One region of the Neobacillus sp. PS2-9 genome, then DNA from elsewhere that is predicted to be linked to it. Evidence: predicted binding sites of a transcription regulator. Region 1 holds the regulator's gene; the other holds the start of a gene.
What was found. Region 1 encodes CtsR, which represses protease genes until heat stress. Its sites were predicted from a motif close to ATGGTCAATAAAGGTCAAACA; they were not measured.
Positions count from the first base shown of each region.

Region 1 (3,424 bases):
AGTTCCAACATTGGTAGGACAGCTTGTTAAATAGCCATACTGTTCATCAAACGCATATTGAATATTACTTTCTAGCCAATCATCTATTTCATTAGCAGCATCCAATGCTTCTGATAGTTGCAAGCCTGGAAACAAGCATTGAATTCGGATATGATCCTCTTCATTTATCATTATACTAACTTCTTCATTTTCGGTTAAAAGAACTGCACCATATGGTGAATCCTCCGCCAGATTCGGACTAATTAAATGCTTTTCTACTAGTACTCGTTTTTGTAGAGGCTGCATACTGTCAACTTTCAACAGTTCCATCTGTCCGAACTTTTGTAAATCCGTCTTTTGAAAAATTTCCTCCAAATTTTCTATAATTCTTTTTGCTTCTTCATGTGAAAAAAGTGTTGGAAATTTATATGCGTCAAAGTTTCGGGCTAAGCGAATCCGTGAACTAAGGACTATATCCGAATCAGGTCCCTCTTCGCTCATCCAGGAACTAACTGCCTGATTAAGAAAACGTTCAAGCGACACGTTATTCCCCTCCCTCTTCACTTCCATTTAATTGTTTCTCTAATGTGCGAATCTCATCGCGGATCTCCGCCGCTTTCTCAAATTCCTCGTGGGAAATGGCGTTCCGTAAATCATGTTTTAATTCATCAATTTGCTTACGGAGAAAGATACTGCCGCCAATTCGTTTTGGAATTTTACCGTTATGTGTCCAGTTGCCACTATGCAACCTTCGTAATACAGGTTTTAGCTGTTCTTTAAATGTGTCATAGCAATACGCACATCCAAAGCGCCCAACTTTTAAAAACTGAGGAAATGTCATGGAGCAGTGTTCGCATTGAAGGATTTCTTCTTGATGGAAAGGGCTTTGATTGGATTTTTGATATGAATCAATATTGAGTAGGCCTGCTAATAAGTTATTAAAAGCAAATCCTGTTTCTCCACCAATCATAAACATTTCGCCCTTTTCCTGCGCACATTTTTCACAAAGATGCACTTCTGTTTTTTCGCCATTAATGATTTTTGTAAAATGAAGTGCTGCAGGCCTTTGATTACATTCTTGGCAAATCATCTTTTCACCTCTCCAGCAGCAAAAATTATTTATATTTTAATGATGTTAACATAGCTTTTAGCATTCTCGCACGCAATTCATCTCGGTATGGAAGATCAATATATAATACTGAACGGTCAATTACACTTAACATAATTTTAGCTTCCCGATTCGTAATAATCTCTTCCTGAACCAGTCGTAAAATGACATCCTCAGCACTTGTTTGGCTAATGTGCTTTTGAATAAGTGAGAGCAGTTGTTCAATTAAGTGGGCCAAATCATGGGATTGAACCTTCATAATTCTGATGTATCCACCCCCACCTCTCTTGCTTTCGACAATATAGCCTCTTTCTATGGTAAAACGAGTGTTTATAACGTAATTAATTTGTGAAGGAACACATTGAAATTTATCAGCGATTTCACTTCGTTTAATTTCAACAAGGTCTTCCTCACTCATTTCAAGGACTTGCTTTAAGTATTTTTCAATGATATCGGAGATGTTTCTCATCTTCCCACCCCCTATCTTTCTGACTTTGACTATCTTTGACTTTAATTATACTGAAAACTTTATGTAGATGCAACGATTCCCTACTAATGATTTTCCCCAAATCTCGCGGTTGCGAAACCTTTAATTGTTTAAAAAATTTCATGATTGGAGGTTTAGAATCTAGATAGTTTGGGTGTTGAGGGATATTATCTTTTAATGATATACAAAAAAAAGACAACCCATCAAAGGTTGTCTTTTTTTTTGCCTGGCAACGTCCTACTCTCACAGGGACTTTCGTCCCAACTACCATCGGCGCTGAGAAGCTTAACTTCCGTGTTCGGTATGGGAACGGGTGTGACCTTCTCGCCATAATTACCAGACTATTTTGTTAGAGAGATCGTTCTCTCAAAACTAGATAATGCAGAAGAAGTGTTTGTAAACTACGAGTTCGCTTTAAAAATTGGTTAAGTCCTCGAACGATTAGTATCAGTCAGCTCCACATGTTACCACGCTTCCACCTCTGACCTATCAACCTGATCATCTTTCAGGGTTCTTACTAGCTTGACGCTATGGGAAATCTCATCTTGAGGGGGGCTTCATGCTTAGATGCTTTCAGCACTTATCCCGTCCGCACATAGCTACCCAGCGATGCCTTTGGCAAGACAACTGGTACACCAGCGGTGCGTCCATCCCGGTCCTCTCGTACTAAGGACAGCTCCTCTCAAATTTCCTGCGCCCACGACGGATAGGGACCGAACTGTCTCACGACGTTCTGAACCCAGCTCGCGTACCGCTTTAATGGGCGAACAGCCCAACCCTTGGGACCGACTACAGCCCCAGGATGCGATGAGCCGACATCGAGGTGCCAAACCTCCCCGTCGATGTGGACTCTTGGGGAGATAAGCCTGTTATCCCCGGGGTAGCTTTTATCCGTTGAGCGATGGCCCTTCCATGCGGAACCACCGGATCACTAAGCCCGACTTTCGTCCCTGCTCGACTTGTAGGTCTCGCAGTCAAGCTCCCTTGTGCCTTTACACTCTACGAATGATTTCCAACCATTCTGAGGGAACCTTTGGGCGCCTCCGTTACTCTTTAGGAGGCGACCGCCCCAGTCAAACTGCCCACCTGACACTGTCTCCCACCCCGATAAGGGGTGCGGGTTAGAATTTCAATACAGCCAGGGTAGTATCCCACCGACGCCTCCACCGAAGCTAGCGCTCCGGCTTCTCAGGCTCCTACCTATCCTGTACAAGCTGTACCAAAATTCAATATCAGGCTACAGTAAAGCTCCACGGGGTCTTTCCGTCCTGTCGCGGGTAACCTGCATCTTCACAGGTACTATAATTTCACCGAGTCTCTCGTTGAGACAGTGCCCAGATCGTTACGCCTTTCGTGCGGGTCGGAACTTACCCGACAAGGAATTTCGCTACCTTAGGACCGTTATAGTTACGGCCGCCGTTTACTGGGGCTTCGATTCAGAGCTTCGCGTGAGCTAACCCCTCCTCTTAACCTTCCAGCACCGGGCAGGCGTCAGCCCCTATACTTCGCCTTGCGGCTTCGCAGAGACCTGTGTTTTTGCTAAACAGTCGCCTGGGCCTATTCACTGCGGCTCTTCGAGGCTATTCACCTCAAAAAGCACCCCTTCTCCCGAAGTTACGGGGTCATTTTGCCGAGTTCCTTAACGAGAGTTCTCTCGCTCACCTTAGGATTCTCTCCTCGCCTACCTGTGTCGGTTTGCGGTACGGGCACCTTTTATCTCGCTAGAGGCTTTTCTTGGCAGTGTGGAATCAGGAACTTCGGTACTAAATTTCCCTCGCTATCACAGCTCAGCCTTCACGGAAAGCGGATTTTCCTACTTTCCAGCCTAACTGCTTAGACGCGCATATCCA
Region 1 covers NZ_CP133269.1:5,126,791-5,130,214, forward strand. The annotation lists gene RCG25_RS25675 (protein-arginine kinase McsB) at 1-522, opposite strand, end outside; gene RCG25_RS25680 (protein-arginine kinase activator protein McsA) at 524-1,069, opposite strand; gene RCG25_RS25685 (CtsR family transcriptional regulator) at 1,095-1,556, opposite strand; rRNA gene rrf (5S ribosomal RNA) at 1,799-1,915, opposite strand; rRNA gene RCG25_RS25695 (23S ribosomal RNA) at 1,996-3,424, opposite strand, start outside.

Region 2 (3,424 bases), 1.2 Mb from region 1:
CATTAAGCATCACGGGCATGGCGGTAAGCCCGATGCATCGATGTCCAAAGATACAGGAAAGCATCTAACCTCGGGTGCACTTGCATCCATTGTTGAGGGAGGCGGAAGAATTCTTCTTCAAGCTGAGGGGATTGCTTGCAATCTTGATGATCAGGTAGAGCTTATGAAATTCTTTAAGCCCGATGTCATAATAATCGAAGGGTATAAGCAAGAGCATTATCCCAAGCTTTTAATAATTAGAGAGACCTCTGACATACGATTACTTGAAAAAGTGAACAATGTATTAGCAGTGATTTCTTGGAATGAGGAAATAAAGGAACAGGTGAATGAAAAGTGGGCTGGTCCATCTTTTTTAATCAGTGATGAAAGAGTAATTCAGTGGACTATCCAATATGTTCAGGAACATGTACAGGTACAAAAAAATCGGTCTGAATAGACCGATTTTTTTTATATGCTATATTGTTTTGCTTAATCCACTTTGCATATTTCAACAGGACAATCCTCACAATCGATTTCCCTTTTTAAGAAATCTAAATCATGAATAGTAATTGTTCCTTTATCAATAGAAATGATATTTGTTCTTCTTAAATCACTTAGAAGCCGATTTACCACTTCACGAGAGGTCCCACAGAAATTAGCTAATTCTTGATTCGTTAAAGGAAGTTCCACTAGGATTCCTTTAGTGGTTTTGATTCCATAGCTATTACTTATTCTAATTAATGTGGAATACAATGCTCCTTTTTTTCCATGAAGGACTAAATCTCGAAATTTAGTTTGGGTTTTCCGATATTGTTGACTCATCCATTGGATGAACTCAAAGGATAGTGGAAGATCTTGTGAGAGCTTTTCCTCAAGTGTTTCTTTCTTAATAACAGCTACTTCTCCACTTTCAACTACACGTGCACTTAATAAAAATTTTGAACTTGGAGAGAATAAATTTAATTCCCCAACAAGTTCACCTTTTGAGCACATTCGAATAGTTAATTCTCTACCGTCAGGAATGATTTTACTAATTTGCAGGATTCCACTTTGAACAATATATAATTCATCTGCATTTGATCCTTCTTGAAAAAGAAAAGTACCTTTCTCGATCTTTCTATTATGGTGAACCGTATCAAAGAGATGGGATAGTGTTACGGACATTTCTTTTACTGACTGCATACAAATAACCACCTTTAAAGGTTCAAATAAACCGCTTAATAATAAAAACACAGTCAAATTTCATAAGGGTATTTTTACTATAATTATATTGTTAACAAAGAATATTTAGCAATAAATGTACAATAAGTTCATACAATCGTCATATTTAAAAAAGCATTCATTATATTTCTTAGGAAATATTGTCGAACTTTGTGAAAACTTGCAGTAAATTCCTTTAATGGGCCTCTACCGAAAAGGAAATAATAAAAATGTAGACGACAAGGAGGGAAGAAAATGGGACAAAACCACCAGTTTAAATCAGGTAAAAAGGCACCGAATAATGGAATATACATTGAGGTTGGCGACACAGGAAGCACTGTCAACAACCCCCAAAAAATAAAGCTTAAAGCGGGAGACACTTTTCCAGAAACGTCCAATGATGAACGTGTATGGACCTATCAAAGAAAACCTTAATGTATCAAGATAAGTCATCCATACGGGTGGCTTTTCTAATGTGAAAAATTTTACTTCTTTTAGAGAAATGTTTTATAATTAAGTTAAGGTCAAAAATGGTCAAATAAGGAGTGAGATGTATGGACTTAAACCGAATGACAGAACGTTTACAACAAGGATTAATGGAGGCCCAATCTTTAGCTGTAAAAAATAATCATCAAGAGGTGGATGAACCCCATATATTTTTGGCGTTAATGGATCAGGAGGATAGTCTCATTGTATCTATCCTTGAAAGGACCGGATTGTCTGTTGAGAAAGTTCAAAGCAAATGGATGGAGTCTATATCTAAAAAACCTCAGGTCACTGGAAGTGGCGTTGAACAAGGGAAATTATATATAACAGCAAAGCTGCAAAAGTTGATCGTTAGTGCTGAAGAATTTGCAGCAAAGTTTGGTGATGAGTATATATCGGTTGAACACATAGTTTTAGCAGCATGTTATGCAAATGATTCTGAAATGAAAAAAATTCTGCAATCATTTGGTAAAGCACCAGAAAATGTATTGAAGGCGATTAAAGAGATAAGGGGGAACCAGAGAGTGACTTCGCAAAACCCGGAAGCAGGATATGATGCTCTAAAGAAATATGGTAGAGACCTGGTTGCTGAGGTCAGAGCAGGGAAGCTAGATCCAGTAATCGGGAGGGACACAGAGATTCGTCATGTTATCAGGATATTATCAAGGAAAACAAAAAATAATCCTGTTTTAATTGGCGAACCAGGGGTTGGTAAAACAGCTATTGTTGAAGGGTTGGCCCAGCGAATTGTCAGAAAGGATGTACCGGAAGGTTTAAAGGACAAAACAATCTTTTCTTTAGATATGAGTGCACTAATTGCCGGTGCCAAATTTAGGGGTGAATTTGAAGAAAGATTAAAAGCTGTGTTAAATGAAATCAAAAAAAGCGAAGGGCGAATCCTGCTTTTTATTGATGAGATCCATACTATTGTAGGGGCAGGCAAGACCGAAGGTGCAATGGATGCAGGAAATATGTTAAAACCAATGCTAGCTCGAGGGGAACTTCACTGTATTGGTGCCACTACCCTTGATGAACACCGGAAATATATTGAAAAAGATCCTGCACTTGAACGAAGATTCCAGCAGGTTCTTGTGCAAGAACCAAATGTAGAGGATACAATTTCCATTTTAAGAGGTCTAAAGGAAAGGTTCGAAGTTCACCATGGAGTGAAAATCCATGACCATGCACTTGTAGCTGCTGCGACATTGTCGGATCGGTATATTACAGATCGTTTTTTACCAGATAAGGCTATTGACCTTGTAGACGAAGCCTGTGCCCTGATTCGGACGGAAATTGACTCAATGCCTACCGAACTTGATGAAGTCACACGAAGAGTTATGCAATTAGAAATCGAAGAAGCGGCATTAAGAAAAGAAAGTGATGAAGGCAGTAAAGTCAGATTGGAAACACTTCAAAAGGAATTGGCGGATTTAAAAGAGCAAGCGAATATGAAGAAAGCAAAGTGGCTTCAGGAAAAGCAAGGAATTCAGAAATTACAGGAGAAAAGGGAACAACTTGAAATACTTAGGAGGGAGCTTCAACAGGCAGAGGATCAATATGATTTAAACCGTGCAGCCGAGCTTCGCCATGGACAAATTCCCTTAGCAGAAAAAGAACTGAAAGAGTTAGAGCAGGCCATAGTAAGAGATGACCGCTTACTTCGTGAAGAGGTGACTGGGGAAGAAATTTCAAATATTGTTTCCAGATGGACAGGGATTCCACTCTCTAAACTAGTTGAAGGTGAAAGAGAAAAGCTGTT
Region 2 covers NZ_CP133269.1:3,961,269-3,964,692, reverse strand. The annotation lists gene mobB (molybdopterin-guanine dinucleotide biosynthesis protein B) at 1-436, shown strand, start outside; gene RCG25_RS19880 (Crp/Fnr family transcriptional regulator) at 469-1,161, opposite strand; gene RCG25_RS19875 (YjzC family protein) at 1,435-1,614, shown strand; gene clpB (ATP-dependent chaperone ClpB) at 1,734-3,424, shown strand, end outside.
Region 2: a site for CtsR is predicted at 1,700-1,720, ahead of clpB (ATP-dependent chaperone ClpB). Genes of this name have one in related genera too.